2 regions of the Micromonospora sp. BL1 genome follow, and region 1 is predicted to be linked to the other one. Evidence: predicted binding sites of a transcription regulator. Region 1 holds the regulator's gene; the other holds the start of a gene.

Region 1 (7,944 bases):
TCCCCGTGCTGCGGCCGGTCTTCGGCATCCTCGTGGTGCTCTCCACGATCTGGGACTTCAAGGTCTTCACCCAGCAGTTCGTGCTGGCCGGCGGTACCCAGGACCGGTCCACGTTCATGCTGTCGATCTACTCGTACGCGGAGGCGTTCTCGCCGCCGCCCAAGTACGGCCTCGGCTCCGCCATCGCCGTCATCCTCACCGTGATCCTGCTCGTGGTGACCGCCCTGTACGTCCGCATGGTGCTGCGGCAGGAGGACGAATGATGAAGAAGATCGCCCTCAACGGCGCGGGCCTGCTGGTCGCGCTCTTCGCCGCGTTCCCGGTCTACTGGATGGTGGCGACCTCGCTGAAGCCCAACCGGGAGATCTTCTCGTCCACCCCCCGGCCGGTGCCGGCGGAGCCGACGCTGGAGCACTACCGGGAGATCCTCACCGGCAACCTGATCCCGGGCGTCACGTTCGCCGACTTCTTCCTCAACAGCGCGCTCGTCGCGCTGGCGACGGTGCTGCTGAGCGGGCTGGTCGCGCTGCTCGCCGCGACCGCCGTGGCCCGGTTCCGGTTCAAGCTGCGCACCACGTTCCTGATCATGCTGCTGGTGGTGCAGATGATCCCGCTGGAGGCGCTGGTCATCCCGCTGTTCCTGATGATCCAGCGGCTCGGCCTCTACAACACGCTGCCCAGCCTGATCCTCACGTACCTCGGTTTCTCGCTGCCGTTCGCGGTCTGGATGCTGCGCGGCTTCGTCGCCGCGGTGCCCAAGGAACTGGAGGAGGCCGCCGCCATCGACGGCGCCAGCCGGGCCCAGACGTTCCGCAAGGTGCTGTTCCCACTCGTCGCGCCCGGCCTGGTCGCCACCAGCATCTTCTCGTTCATCACCGCGTGGAACGAGCTGATCTTCGCGCTGACGTTCATCAACGACCAGCAGAAGTACACGCTGCCGGTCGCGATGACGTTCTTCTTCGGCCGGGACGACACCGCCTGGGGCTCGGTCATGGCCGCGTCCACGCTGTTCACCCTGCCGGTGATCGTCTTCTTCCTGCTGGTGCAGCGCCGGATGGTCTCCGGCCTGGTGGCGGGAGCGGTCAAGGGCTGACCCGGCGGCGCCGGTCAGGCCGCGGCGAACACCTCGGCGCGCACCTCGGTGGTCGGATCGCCCTTCACCCGGGCCCAGGAGCCCTGCTCGGCGGTCCACTCCAGGTTGCCGAAGCGGACCTTCTTCACGCCGTGGTCGTCGGCGTGCGAGACGAGCCAGTGCGCGTACCGCCAGCCGTTGCGGTCGTCGCCGGCCGGCACGGTGAGCGCGGTCAGGTCGGTCGCCGTGGCCAGCCGGGGCAGCCCCCAGTCCAGCGACAGGCTCTCCAGCACGGCGCTGGCGGCGGCCGGGCCGCGCATCGTCGGCGGCGACCCGACGGTGCAGGCCACCGCGCCGGTCGCGTGGCCGAGCAACGCGCGGGTGAGGACCTCCGACTCGTCCGCCCACTTCTGGTACGCCTCGGGGAACGCCGAGCGCTGCACCCGCTGGGCGGCGTCGGTGATCCGCATCCGCTCCCAGCCCTTGACCTTCTTCAGCGCGGCGTAGAACTTGTTCGCCGCGTACCGCGGGTCCTGGATCTCCTCCGGGGTGCCCCAGCCCTGGCTCGGGCGCTGCTGGAACAGGCCGAGCGAGTCGCGGTCGCCGTGGGCGATGTTGCGCAGGTGCGACTCCTGGTACGCGGTCGCCAGCGCCACCACCACCGCCCGCTCGGGCATCCGGCGCTGCATCCCGATGGCCGCGATGGTGGCCGCGTTCGCCATCTGGTCGGCGCCGAGCACCACCTCGCCGTCCGCCTTCACGGTGCAGGTCCGGCTGGCCAGGGGCAGCCGCAGGTGCTCGCCGAACTGCTTGGTGACGACGTAGACCGCGAGCAGTGCCAGCACGCACACCGCCACCCCAGATGCCACGATCGCCGCTCGCGTCCGCACCCGCACCCCCTGTCCCGACAGTCCGACAAGCGTACGTCCCACCCGCCACGGCGGCTCTCGGCCGACCGGCGGGCCCCACGTCGGCCGCAGTGGCTCACGCGGGGCCCGCCGCGAACCTCAGTCTTCGGCGGGTACCCAGGCGGCGGGACGCTTCTCCCGGAACGCCATCACGCCCTCGCGCCCCTCGTCGGAGAGGAAGTACCCGGTCGACAGCGCGGCCAACTCGGCGATGTCGGCCCGCAGGTCCGGCCCGGCGGGCCGGCGCAGCAGCTCCTTCGCCCCGGCCAGCGCGCCGGGGGCGCCCTTGACCAGCGAGGCGCAGTAGCGCTCGACGGCGGCGTCCAGCTCGTCGCCCGGCACCGCGGCGGTGACCAGGCCGATCTCGGCGGCCCGGCGGCCGTCGAACGTGTCGCCGGTCAGGTACAGCTCGGCGGCGGCCCGCTGACCCAGCCGGGGCAGCACGGTCGCCGAGATCACCGCCGGGATCACCCCGATCCGCACCTCGGTGAACGCGAACGTCGCCTCCTGAGCGCAGACCGCCAGGTCGGCGGCGGCGATCAGGCCCAGCCCGCCGGCCCGGGCCGGCCCGGCCACCTTCGCCACCACCGGCTTCGGGCACTCGCGCACCGCGACGAGCACGTCGCCGAGCATCCCGGCGGGCACCGTCCCGCTGGCGTACGCGGCGGCTGTCTCCTTCAGGTCGGCGCCGGAGCAGAAGACGGGGCCGGTGTGGTCGAGCACGATCGCGCGTACCGCGTCGTCGGCGACCGCGCCGGCCAGCCCGGCCAGCAGCTCGGTCATCAGGGGCGTGGAGAGCGCGTTGCGATTGTGCGGGCTGTCCAGGGTGAGGGTGGTCACCCCACGGGCCGTGGCGACTCGCACGAGAGCGTCCGGAGAGGTCATGCCGGGCACACTAGTGGCCATGCCCGGCGTCCTTCCAGAAGGCGAACCCGTCCCGCGCGACGGATCGCTGCCCGCCACCGCCACTCGCGCCGTCGGCGCGCGCGGCTTCGGCGTGTACGTCCACGTGCCGTTCTGCGCCAGCCGGTGCGGTTACTGCGACTTCAACACGTACACCGCGTCGGAGCTGGGCGGCGGGGCGAGCCGGGAGGCGTACGCCGACTCCGTGCTGGCCGAGCTGGAGCTGGCCGCCCGGGTGCTGGGCGACTCGCCGCCGCCCCGGGTCGACACCGTCTTCGTCGGCGGCGGCACGCCCACCCTGCTGCCCGCCGACGACCTGGCCCGGATCCTCGACGGCATCGACCGCGTCTGGGGGCTGGCCGCCGACGCCGAGGTGACCACCGAGGCCAACCCCGAGTCGGTGAGCCCGGAGTCGCTCAAGACGCTGCGGGCGGCCGGGTACACCCGGATCTCGCTGGGCATGCAGTCCGCCGCGCCGGGCGTGCTCGCGGTGCTCGACCGGCGGCACAGCGCGGGCCGGGCCACCGCCGCCGCGCTGGAGGCACGCGACGCCGGGTTCGAGCACGTGAACCTGGACCTGATCTACGGCACGCCGGGCGAGACGGCCGAGGACTTCGCCGCCTCGCTGGCCCAGGTGGTCGACGCGGGCGTGGACCACGTCAGCGCGTACGCCCTGATCGTGGAGGACGGCACCCGGCTGGCCGCGCGGATGCGCCGCGGCGAGCTGCCGTACCCCTCCGACGACGTGGCGGCGGACCGCTACCTGGCCGCGGAGGCCGCGCTCGGCGAGGCCGGATTCTCCTGGTACGAGGTGTCGAACTGGGCCCGCTCGGCGGCGGCCCGGTGCCGGCACAACCTGCTCTACTGGGCCGGCGCCGACTGGTGGGGCCTGGGCCCGGGAGCGCACAGCCACGTCGGCGGCGTGCGCTGGTGGAACGTCAAGCACCCGAGCGCGTACGCGGCGCGGCTGGCCGAGGGCGCCTCGCCCGCGCTGGCCCGGGAACAGCTCACCGCTGACGAGCAGCACATGGAGGACGTGATGCTGCGGGTGCGGCTCGCCTCCGGCCTGCCGCTGGACGTGCTGGACGCCGCCGGCCGGGCGGGCGCCGAGCGGGCCCGGGACGCCGGACTGCTCGACGCCGGGGCGTACGCGCGGGGGCTGGTGGTGCTGACGCTGCGCGGCCGGCTGCTGGCCGACGCGGTGGTACGCGACCTGCTGCCGTGACCGGGGCCGGCCGGCCGCCCCCTCGGCCGGCCGGCGGCGTCACTTGGTGAAGCTGTAGCTCATCGGGTAGCGGTAGAGCACGCCGTCGTTGGCCTTGACCCCGCCGATGATCCCGAAGATCAGCGGCACCAGCCAGACCAGCATCGGGACGAAGAACAGGATCCCGCAGGTGATGATCGTGATCACCCAGGCGAGCACGCCGGCGATGGCCCAGGTGATCTGGAAGTTCAGCGCCGCGACGGCGTGCGCGCGGACCGTCGGCGACTGCTGGCCCCGGCTCATCAGCGCGATGAGCGGAGCGACCCAGCCGAGCAGGCCGCCGCCGACGATGACGCCCACGGCGCCACCGAAGTGCGACACCAGCGCCCAGGTCTTCTCGTCGTTGTTTGCGTACGCGGCGGGGCCGTATCCGCCACCGGCGGGGTAGCCGGCGCCGTAGCCGGGCGTGCCGCCCGGCGGAGGGTAGCCGCCCGGGGGCGGGTAGTCGCCCGGCGGAGGTTGGCCGCCCGGAGGCGGGTAGCCACCCGGGGGCGGATAGTCACCGGGCGGGGGATAGCCGCCCGCGCCCGGCGCGCCGGACAGTGGAGCGGTGGGCGGTTCACCGGCCGGCGAGCCGTAGGGCGCCGACGGGTCGGGCTGGGGGCCGGAGTCCCCTGCCCCGGGAGGGCGAGGAGGTTCTGTCATGGTCGCCACGGTAGGTGCACCGGGCAACCCGCACCAGAGCGACACAGACCGACGATGACCAGCTTTTCGGCCCTGGTGGGCGGTGCTGTGTGGCGGGCCGCACCGCAGGTCCGTCAGGCGATCATCGCATCGGCGGGGGTGCCGACGTAGACTGGCACTCGCTACAGTCGAGTGCCAGCCGCCCGGCGGATGCCGCGCGCCGGCCGGACCGAGGTGCGTCAGGAGGTGGGGAATGGGTCTCGACGACCGCAAACTCGCCGTGCTGCGCGCCATCGTCGAGGACTACGTCGCCACGCAGGAGCCGGTCGGCAGCAAGGCCCTGGTCGAGCGGCACCAGCTCGGCGTCTCGCCGGCCACGGTGCGCAACGACATGGCGGTGCTGGAGGAGGAGGGCTACATCCGGCAGCCGCACACCAGCGCCGGCCGGGTGCCCACCGACCGCGGCTACCGCCTCTTCGTCGACCGGCTCTCCCGGGTCAAGCCGCTCAGCCCGGCCGAGCGCCGGGCGATCGAACGCTTCCTGGTCGGCGCCGTCGACCTGGACGACGTGGTGCACCGTACGGTCCGGCTGCTCGCCCAGCTCACCCGGCAGGTCGCCGTGGTGCAGTACCCGAGCCTGGCCCGCTCCAAGGTGCGCCACCTGGAGCTGGTGCCGATCTCCACCACCCGGCTGATGGTCGTCATGATCGCCGACACCGGCCGGGTCGAGCAGCGGCTGGTGGAGCTGCCCGCCCCTGTGCCCGCCGACGACGTGACCGACCTGCGCCGGCTGGTGAACGAGAAGCTCGTCGGCAGCCAGCTCGCCGAGACGCCGCCGCTGGTGCAGGCGCTCGTCGACGAGTCGGCGCCGCATCTGCGCCCGGCCATGACCACGCTCTCCACCGTGCTGCTGGAGACGCTCGTGGAACGGCACGAGGAGCGCCTCGCGCTGGCCGGCCAGGCCAACCTCACCCGGGGTGGCCTGCTCGACTTCCAGGGTTCGCTGCGGCCCATCCTGGAGGCGCTCGAAGAAGAGGTCGTGCTGCTCAAGCTGATCGGCGAGACCGAGCCGAGCACCACCCGGGTGCTCATCGGCGACGAGAACGAATACGACAACCTGCGGGCCGCCTCGGTGGTCAGCACCGGCTACGGACCGGGCAGCACGATCGTCGGCGGACTCGGCGTGCTCGGGCCGACCCGGATGGACTACCCCGGCAATATCGCCATGGTGAGGGCCGTGGCACGCTACGTGGGCGAACTGCTGGCCCAGAACTGACCAGTCAGGGCCGACGGCCGGTTCCGGCCGACGACCGGAGCGACGCGAGACGAACATGAGGACACCTAACGCAGTGGCCAGGGACTACTACGGCATTCTCGGCGTGAGCCGGGACGCCTCCGACGACGAGATCAAGCGCGCCTACCGCAAGCTGGCGCGGCAGTTCCACCCGGACGTCAATCCGGACCCGGAGGCCCAGGAGAAGTTCAAGGACATCAACGCCGCGTACGAGGTCCTCTCGGACGACCGGAAGCGGCAGATCGTCGACCTGGGCGGCGACCCGCTCGCCCCGGGCGGCGGTGGCGCGGGCGGTCCCGGCGGCCCGGGCGGCGCCGGTCCGTTCGTCGGCTTCCAGGACATCATGGACGCGTTCTTCGGCGGCGCCGCGGGCGGCAGCCGGGGCCCGCGTCCGCGTACCCGCCCCGGCGCGGACGCGATCCTGCGCCTGGAACTGGACCTCAACGAGACCGCGTTCGGCGTCGAGGCGCCGATCACCGTCGACACCGCGGTGCTCTGCACCACCTGCTCCGGCGCCGGCACCGCCGCCGGCACCCACCTGGCCACCTGCGAGGCGTGCGGCGGCCGCGGCGAGGTGCAGTCGGTGCAGCGGACCTTCCTCGGTCAGGTGGTCTCGGCCCGGCCGTGCACCGTCTGCCAGGGCTACGGCACCACCATCCCGCACCCCTGCCCGACCTGCGCCGGCGACGGCCGGGTGCGTACCCGCCGTTCGCTGACCGTCAAGATCCCGGCCGGGGTCGAGGACGGCATGCGGATCCGCCTGGCCCAGCAGGGCGAGGTCGGCCCGGGCGGCGGCACCGCCGGCGACCTCTACGTCGAGATCCACGAGCGGCCGCACGACGTCTACTCCCGCAAGGGCGACGACCTGCACTGCCGGGTGACGGTGCCGATGACCGCCGCCGCGCTCGGTACCCGGCTGACCATCAAGACGCTGGACAGCGAGGAGACGGTCGACGTCAAGCCCGGCACCCAGCCCGGCAGCACGCTGCGGCTGCGCGCCCGGGGCGTACCGCACCTGCGCGGCACCGGCCGGGGTGACCTCTACGTGCACCTGGACGTGCGTACCCCGACCAAGCTCGACGCCGACCAGGAGCGGATGCTGCGCGACTTCGCCAAGACGCGCGGCGAGGAGGTCGCCGAGCTGACCAAGCAGGGCGGCTTCTTCTCCCGGATGCGCGACGCCTTCAACGGGCACGCCTGAGGTGTCCGCGCCGCTGTTCCTGGTCGACGCGCTGCCCACCGGTGACACGCTGACGCTGGACGGCCCGGAGGGCCACCACGCGGCCACCGTGCAGCGGCTGCGCGTCGGCGAGGAACTGGTGCTCGCCGACGGCCGGGGCGGCACCGCCGCCGCGGTGGTCACCGCCGTCGGCCGCGGCACGCTCGACCTGCGGCTCACCAGCCGGGGGTACGCGGACGCGCCGGTGCCCCGGCTGGTCGTGGTGCAGGGCATCGCCAAGGGCGACCGGGGTGAACTCGCCGTGCAGGCGATGACCGAGGTCGGGGTGGACGAGATCGTGCCCTGGGCGGCGTCCCGCTCGGTGGCGCAGTGGCGCGGCGAGCGGGGCGAACGGGCCCGGCAGAAGTGGGTCGCCACCGCCCGGGAGGCGGCCAAGCAGGCCCGCCGCCCGTGGCTGCCGGTGGTGGCCGGCGCGCCGGACGAGTCCACCGTCTCGGTGGCCCGCCGGATCGCCGGGGCGGCCGGCGCGTACGTGCTGCACGAGGGCGCGCAGGACCGGCTGACCACCGTCGACCTGCCGGCGGCCGGCGAGATAGTCCTGGTGGTCGGCCCGGAGGGCGGCATCGCCGATCACGAGCTGGCCGCGTTCGCCGAGGCGGGTGCCCGTACGGTCCGCCTGGGCCCGTCCGTCCTGCGCAC
Region 2 (7,944 bases), on a different contig from region 1:
GGGTCACCTTCACCGGGTCGATGATGCCGGACTTGGCCAGGTCGACGTACTCGCCGGTGGCGGCGTCGAGGCCGTTGCCCCAGTCCTGGCCGACAACCTTCTCCACCACCACGTAGCCGTCGTGGCCGGCGTTCTGCGCGATCCAGCGCAGCGGCTCGACGAGCGCCTTGCGCACGATCGAGACGCCGACCTTCTCGTCACCGGTGAAGCCCAGGTCGTCGTCGAGCACCGGCAGGATCTGGGCCAGGGCGGCGCCGCCACCCGGGACCGTACCCTCCTCGACCGCGGCCTTGGTCGCGGCGATGGCGTCCTCGATGCGGTGCTTGCGCTCCTTCATCTCGACCTCGGTGGCCGCGCCGACCTTGATCACGGCGATGCCGCCGGAGAGCTTCGCCAGCCGCTCGGCCAGCTTCTCCCGGTCCCACTCGGAGTCGGAGGCCTCGATCTCCTTGCGGATCTGCGCGACCCGGTCGGCGACCTCGGCGGCCTGCCCGCCACCGTCGACGACAGTGGTGTTCTCCTTGTCGACCACGACGCGGCGGGCGGTGCCGAGCACCTCCAGGCCGACCTGGTCGAGCTTGTAGCCCAGCTCCGGGGCGACCAGCTCGGCGCCGGTCAGGATCGCCATGTCCTGGAGCATCGCCTTGCGGCGGTCGCCGAAGCCGGGGGCCTTGACGGCGCAGACCTTGACGGTCTTGCGCAGCGCGTTGACCACCAGCGTGGACAGGGCCTGGCCCTCGACGTCCTCGGCGACGATGAGCAGCGGCTTGTTGTTCTGGAGGACCTTCTCCAGCAGCGGCAGCAGCTCCTCGATCGCCGAGATCTTCTGGGTGGTGATCAGGATGTACGGGTCCTCCAGGACCGCCTCCTGCGCCTCCAGGTCGGTGACGAAGTTCGGCGAGATGAAGCCCTTGTCGAACTGCAGACCCTCGGTCACCTCCAGCTCGGTGGTGAGCGCGGAGCCCTCCTCGACGGTGATGACGCCGTCGCGGCCGACCTTCTCCATCGCCTCGGCGATCAGCTCGCCGATCGCGGCGTCCTGCGCGGAGACGGTCGCGACGTGCGCGATCGACTCCTTGCCGGCGACCTCGACGGCCTTGCCGAGCAGCGCCTCGGAGACCTTGGCGGCCGCCGCGTCGATGCCGCGCTTCAGGCCGGTCGGGTTGGTGCCGGCGGCCACGTTGCGCAGGCCCTCGCGGACCATGGCCTGGGCCAGCACGGTGGCGGTGGTGGTCCCGTCGCCGGCGACGTCGTTGGTCTTGGTCGCCACCTCCTTGACCAGCTGCGCGCCGAGGTTCTCGTACGGGTTGGTGAGCTCGATCTCCTTGGCGATGGTCACGCCGTCGTTGGTGATCGTGGGCGCACCGAACTTCTTGTCCAGGACGACGTTGCGCCCGCGCGGGCCGAGGGTGACCTTCACCGCGTCCGCGAGGGCGTTGACACCGTGCTCCAGCAGGTGCCGGGCGTCGTCCGAGAAGCTGAGGATCTTCGCCATCAGTATCCCTTCGAAGCGACGTTGCCCCGGCCCGGCGAGCCGGACCGGGGCAACGACACTGATCGGTTGCTTACTTCTCGATGACCGCGAGGACGTCGCGGGCGGAGAGCACCAGGTACTCCTCGCCGGCGTACTTGACCTCGGTGCCGCCGTACTTCGAGTAGAGGACGGTGTCGCCGACCTTCACGTCGATCGGCACGCGGTTGCCCTTGTCGTCGATCCGGCCCGGGCCGACAGCGAGGACGGTGCCCTCCTGCGGCTTCTCCTTGGCGGTGTCGGGGATCACGATGCCCGAGGCGGTGGTGGTCTCGGCCTCGTTCGCCTGGACCACGATGCGGTCCTCGAGCGGCTTGATCGCAACCTTGGTCGCGGTAGTCACGGGCATACCCTCCCGGGTACTTGGTGTCGTTGCCGGCCGGCATGCCGACCAGCGTCAATCTGCCACATGCCACCGGGCGGGGCCGTCGTCGCGGGTGCCGGTCCGCCTGGCGCTCAACCCCCGGGCACGAGGCTCGGGTGTTGGCACCCTCAGGGTGAGAGTGCTAATCGCAGGTTATTCCTCGGCTAGCACTCCGTCAAGGAGAGTGCCAACGCGTCGCCCTCCGTGTCGCGCCGGAACCGGGCCGGGAGAATGAGCGCGTGGATCTCGACCAGCTCGCCGCGCTGCGTACCCCCGAGGGGTCGGCGGCGCTTGCCGCGGCCGAGCGGGTGGCCGGCGGCGACCCGCTGGCGGCGGCGGCCGCGCTGCGCTCGGCCGGCCTTCCCGGCGGGCTCGCGGCGGCGGGCGGGATGTTCCTCACCCGGGCGGGGCTGGAGCAGGCGACCCGCCGCGTGGTCGCCGACCGGCGCGCGGCACGGCTGCGCGCCGCGGGCGTGACCACGCTGGCCGACCTGGGGTGCGGCCTGGGGGCCGACGCGCTCGCCGCGGCCCGCGCCGGCATCCGGGTGTACGCGGTGGAGGCCGACCCGGTGACCGCCACGATGGCCGCCGCGAACGCCGAGGCGGCCGGGCTCGCCGATCTGGTGACGGTCTCCTGCGGTGACGCCACGGCGTTCGACGTGACCGGGGTGGACGCGGTGTTCTGCGATCCGGCGCGGCGGCGGGCGGGCACCGGGCGGCGCGTCTTCGACCCGAACGCCTACTCGCCGCCGTGGGACTTCGTCACCGGCCTGGCCGCGCGGGTGCCGCGCACGGTGGTGAAGGTGGCGCCCGGGCTGGACCACGCGCTCATCCCGGGCGGCGCCGAGGCGGAGTGGGTGAGCGTGGACGGCGACCTGGTCGAGGCGGCACTGTGGTGCGGCGAGCTGGCCGAGGTCCCGCGCCGCGCCACGGTGCTGCGCGAGCGCGACGACGCGGTGTCGCTCCTCACCGGCACGGGCGGGCAGGAGGCGCCGGTGGGACCGGTCCGGCGGTTCCTCTACGACCCGGATCCGGCTGTGGTGCGCGCGCACCTGGTCGCCGAACTGGCCGCCGACCTGGACGCCACGCTCGCCGACCCGTCGATCGCCTACCTGTACGGCGACCAGGCCCGGCCCACCCCGTTCGCCCGCTGCCTGGAGATCACCGACGTACTGCCGTTCTCGCTGAAGCGGCTGCGCTCCCTGCTGCGGGAGCGGCGGGTCGGCCGGGTCGAGATCCGTAAGCGCGGGTCGGCGCTGGAGCCGGAGAAGCTGCGCCGCGACCTGCGGCTGTCCGGCGACGAGGCGGCCGGTCTGGCGCTGACCCGGGTGGCCGGCGCTCCCACGGTGCTCGTCTGCCGGCCGGTTCCGGCCGGCGGCTGACCCCGGCGCGCGGTTTCGGCTCGCGGTCGGCCGACGGCCGGGCTAGCTTGACGCCCATGGCGGGCCCCGGCACTCCGGCGATCGCGTTGCTGAGCAAGCGGAAGATCGCCCACAGCACCCACACCTACGACGTGTCGCCGGACGCGCCGAACTACGGCGCGCTAGTGGCGACCGCGCTCGGGGTGGCGCCGGAGCGGGTGTTCAAGTCGCTCGTCACCGAGGTCGACGGCGGGCTCACGGTGGCGGTGGTGCCGGTGACCGGCGAGCTGGACCTGAAGGCGCTCGCCGCCGCTGCCGGCGGCAAGCGGGCCACGATGGCGGACCGGACGACCGCCGAGCGGGCGACCGGATACGTCCGCGGCGGCATCAGCCCGCTCGGGCAGCGCAAGCGGCTACCGACTGTCATCGACGCCTCGGCGCTGGCGCATCCGACGGTGTACGTCTCGGCGGGTCGCCGGGGGTTGCAGGTGCAGCTCGCGCCGACGGATCTGGTGGCCCTCACCGGGGCGACGACGGCATCGATCGCCGCCACCTGAGCGGGGTCGTGACGGTACGTGTGGGAGCGTTCCCGGAACGCGCTCTCCCGGTGGTGTCCCGTGGGTGACAACCGCGTTGCTGAATTGTTACCGCCGCCAACAAACTTCTGACCTCGGCAGTCTTGCGGCGCATGGGAAGCGGGGAATACGTTGCCGGACACAACAAAACATCACCACTCCCCCACCTCCGAAAGGACCCTGCACATGCGCAAGGGCTTCCTCACCTTCGCGGCCGTCGGTCTTCTCGCGACCGGCAGCATGGCCGCCTGTGGTGACAACGGCGGTTCTTCCGACGAGGCCGGCGGCTCCAACGCCAAGAAGCCGAAGATCGGCGTGATCCTGCCGGACAGCAAGTCCTCCGCCCGCTGGGAGGGCGCGGACCGCAAGTACCTGGAGGCGGCGTTCAAGGCCGCCGGCGTCGACTACACGATCCAGAACGCCCAGGGCGACAAGTCCGCCTTCTCCACCATCGCCGACGGCATGCTGACCAGCGGCGTCACCGCCCTCATGATCGTCAACCTCGACTCGGGCACCGGCAAGGCCGTGCTGGAGAAGGCCAAGTCGCAGGGCGTCGCGACCATCGACTACGACCGGCTGACCCTGGGCGGCTCCGCCCAGTACTACGTCAGCTTCGACAACGAGGCGGTCGGCAAGCTCCAGGGCGAGGGCCTCAGCAAGTGCCTGACCGACAAGGGCGCGCAGAAGCCGGTCGTCGCCTACCTGAACGGCTCCCAGACCGACAACAACGCCACCCTGTTCAAGAACGGCTACGACTCGATCCTCAAGCCGAAGTTCGACTCCGGTGACTACACGAAGGGCCCGGACCAGAACGTCCCGGACTGGGACAACGCGCAGGCCGGCGTGATCTTCGAGCAGATGCTCACCCAGCAGAAGGGCAAGATCGACGGCGTGCTCGCCGCCAACGACGGCCTGGGCAACGCAGCCATCTCGGTGCTGAAGAAGAACCAGCTCAACGGCAAGGTGCCGGTGACCGGCCAGGACGCCACCGTCCAGGGCCTGCAGAACATCCTCGCCGGTGACCAGTGCATGACCGTCTACAAGGCGGTCAAGAAGGAGGCGGACGCCGCCGCCGAGCTGGCCATCGCGCTCGCCAAGGGCGAGCGGAAGGACACCGGCCAGACGGTCAAGGACCCGGAGGGCAACCGGGACGTGCCGGCCGTGCTGCTGGAGCCCAAGGCCATCTACAAGGACAACGTCAAGGACGTGGTGGCCGACGGCTACGTCACCAAGGAAGAGCTCTGCACCGGTGCCTTCGCGAAGCTCTGCACCGACGCCGGCGTGAGCTGACCCACCCGCCTCAGGCGGCGCCGCCCGGCACGGGGAGACCCGTGCCGGGCGGCGCCCGCGCCGGACGGGATCCGAGACCTCCCTCCGCCCAAAGGAGAACCCCGTGTCCGCAACCCCCCTGCTGGAGCTACGCGGGATCGACAAGAGCTTCGGTCCCGTCCAGGTGCTGCGTGACGTCGCCTTCGCCGCGCACCCCGGCGAGGTGACGGCGCTCGTCGGCGACAACGGCGCCGGCAAGTCGACCCTGGTCAAGTGCATCAGCGGCATCCACCCCACCGACGCCGGCGAGTTCCTCTTCGACGGCAAGCCGGTCAGCATCAACAGCCCCCGCGACGCCGCCGACCTCGGGATCGAGGTCGTCTACCAGGACCTCGCGCTCTGCGACAACCTCGACATCGTGCAGAACATGTTCCTCGGCCGGGAGAAGCGCAGCGGCATCGTGCTCGACGAGCCGACCATGGAGCAGATGGCCGCCGAGACGCTCGCCGGCCTGAGCGTGCGCACCGTGAAGTCGCTGCGCCAGCACGTGGCCAGCCTCTCCGGCGGCCAGCGGCAGACCGTCGCCATCGCCAAGGCCGTGCTCTGGAACAGCAGGCTCGTCATCCTGGACGAGCCGACCGCCGCGCTCGGCGTCGCGCAGACCGCCCAGGTGCTGGAGCTGGTGCGCCGGCTGGCCGACAACGGCCTGGCCGTGGTGCTCATCTCGCACAACATGAACGACGTCTTCGCCGTCTCCGACCGGATCGCCGCGCTCTACCTCGGCCAGATGGTCGCCCAGGTGAAGACCAGCGACATCACCCACTCGCAGGTGGTCGAGCTGATCACCGCGGGCCGTTCCGGCAACCTCGGTCTCTCCACCGACCCCGGCAACGGCACCGAATCCGCCGACGCAACCTCGGGAGCGCTCCGATGACCGCCACCGCCGTGAAGAAGGAAGGACCGGCCGCCGTCACGCCCGCACACACCGTCGGCGACCACGTCCGCAACTACCTCGCCCGGGTACGCGGCGGTGACCTGGGCGCCCTGCCCGCGGTCATCGGCCTCGTCGTGCTCTGCGTGGTGTTCACCATCGTGCGCCCGGTCTTCTTCTCCGCGGGGAACTTCGCCAACCTCTTCACCCAGGGTGCCGCGGTCACCGTGATCGCCATGGGGCTGATCTTCGTGCTCCTGCTCGGCGAGATCGACCTCTCCGCCGGCTTCGCCAGCGGCGTCTGCGCCGGAATCCTGGCGAACGTGGTCAGCGTGCTCGGCTACCCCTGGTACGTCGCCGTCCTCGCGGCCCTGATCACCGGTGTGCTGATCGGCCTGATCCTCGGATTCCTGGTCGCGAAGGTGGGCATCCCGTCCTTCGTGGTGACCCTGGCCGGCTTCCTCGCCTTCCAGGGCGTGGTGCTGCTGCTCATGAAGGAGGGCAGCAACATCTCGATCAGCGACGACGTGATCGTCGGCATCGAGAACGGCCGCATCGCGCCGGCCATCGGCTGGCTGCTCGCCGCCGTCGCGATCCTCGGCTACGCCGTCGTCCAGCTGCTGCGTCACCGCAACCGGATCTCCCGGGGACTGGTGACCGAACCGGCAGCCGTGATGGGCGCCCGGATCGGCGGACTGGCGCTGCTGATCGTGCTCGCGGTCTACGTGCTCAACCAGGAGCGCAGCATCAACCCGCTGATCACCTCGAACAAGGGCATGCCGGTGGTCGTGCCGATCGTCGCGCTCCTCCTGGTGTTCTGGACATTCGTGCTCAACCGCACGGCCTACGGCCGTCACCTCTACGCGGTCGGCGGCAACGCCGAGGCGGCGCGACGGGCCGGCATCAACGTGGACCGGCTCAAGATCTCGGCCTTCGTGATCTGCTCGGGCATGGCGGCCGTCGGCGGCATCATCGCCGCGAGCCGGGACCGGTCGGTGGATCCCAACACCGGTGGCAGCAACGTGCTCCTCTACGCGGTCGGCGCGGCCGTCATCGGCGGCACCAGCCTCTTCGGGGGCAAAGGCCGCATGATCAACGCGGTGCTGGGCGGCGCGGTGGTGGCTGTCATCATCAACGGTATGGGACTGCTCGACCTCAGCTCCGGGCTGAAGTTCATCTTCACCGGCCTGGTGCTGCTCCTCGCCGCCGGCGTCGACGCGCTGTCCCGGCGACGTTCGGCCGCAACCGGTACCCGCTGATCCCGGTTATCGACACGATGGCAGTGGCAATGCGCGCGGGCCCCAGTCAGGACGAGATCCGTCGGCAGAACCTGGGCGCATTGCTCCGCTACGTACACGTTCACGGCGCCACCACCCGGGCCGAGCTGACCACCGCGCTCGGCCTCAACCGCAGCACCATCGGCGCGCTGACCGCGGACCTGGCCGGCGCCGGTCTGGTCAGCGAGGGGACGCCGAAGGAGACCGGCCGGGCCGGACGACCGTCACTCGTCGTCCGGCCCGAGTCGGAACGGGTCTACGCGTACGCGTACAGCGTCGAGGTGGACCGGCTGCGGGCCGCGCGGGTCGGGCTCGGCGGTGAGGTGCTCGACCGCCGGGAGATGGACCGGCCGCGCAACCTGGTCGCCGGGGAGGCCGCCCCGCTGCTCGCGGGCGCGGTCAAGGAGATGCACCAGTCGGTGCCGGCGGACGCGGTCTGCGTGGGCGCCGGGCTGGCGGTCTGCGGCATGGTCCGCCGGGAGGACGGTCTGGTCCGGCTCAGCCCCACAACCGGCTGGGTGGACGAGCCGATCGGCGCCGCGCTCGCCGTCGAGCTGGGAATAGACGTACCGATCACGGTGGGCAACGTGGCCGACGTGGCCGCGTACGCCGAGCACGCCCGCGGTGCGGCGGTCG

What was found. The regulator HrcA, encoded in region 1, represses chaperone genes, less so after heat shock. The targets are predictions, from matches to a motif close to GGTTNGCACNCTCNNNNNGAGNGTGCNAACC.
Region 2: the regulator HrcA is predicted to act here: its motif matches at 2,013-2,043, upstream of groES (co-chaperone GroES).

Annotation. Positions count from the first base shown of each region.
Region 1 covers NZ_RCVK01000155.1:50,305-58,248, forward strand. Annotated here, with positions in the region: gene EAD96_RS05275 (carbohydrate ABC transporter permease) at 1-263, shown strand, start outside; gene EAD96_RS05280 (carbohydrate ABC transporter permease) at 260-1,093, shown strand; gene EAD96_RS05285 (hypothetical protein) at 1,108-1,968, opposite strand; gene EAD96_RS05290 (enoyl-CoA hydratase-related protein) at 2,080-2,865, opposite strand; gene hemW (radical SAM family heme chaperone HemW) at 2,885-4,108, shown strand; gene EAD96_RS05300 (DUF4870 domain-containing protein) at 4,148-4,792, opposite strand; gene hrcA (heat-inducible transcriptional repressor HrcA) at 5,025-6,047, shown strand; gene dnaJ (molecular chaperone DnaJ) at 6,121-7,266, shown strand; gene EAD96_RS05315 (16S rRNA (uracil(1498)-N(3))-methyltransferase) at 7,268-7,944, shown strand, end outside.
Region 2 covers NZ_RCVK01000282.1:5,721-13,664, forward strand. Annotated here, with positions in the region: gene groL (chaperonin GroEL) at 1-1,495, opposite strand, end outside; gene groES (co-chaperone GroES) at 1,566-1,880, opposite strand; gene EAD96_RS20570 (methyltransferase domain-containing protein) at 2,135-3,277, shown strand; gene ybaK (Cys-tRNA(Pro) deacylase) at 3,334-3,813, shown strand; gene EAD96_RS20580 (sugar ABC transporter substrate-binding protein) at 4,018-5,121, shown strand; gene EAD96_RS20585 (ATP-binding cassette domain-containing protein) at 5,225-6,034, shown strand; gene EAD96_RS20590 (sugar ABC transporter permease) at 6,031-7,290, shown strand; gene EAD96_RS20595 (ROK family protein) at 7,320-7,944, shown strand, end outside.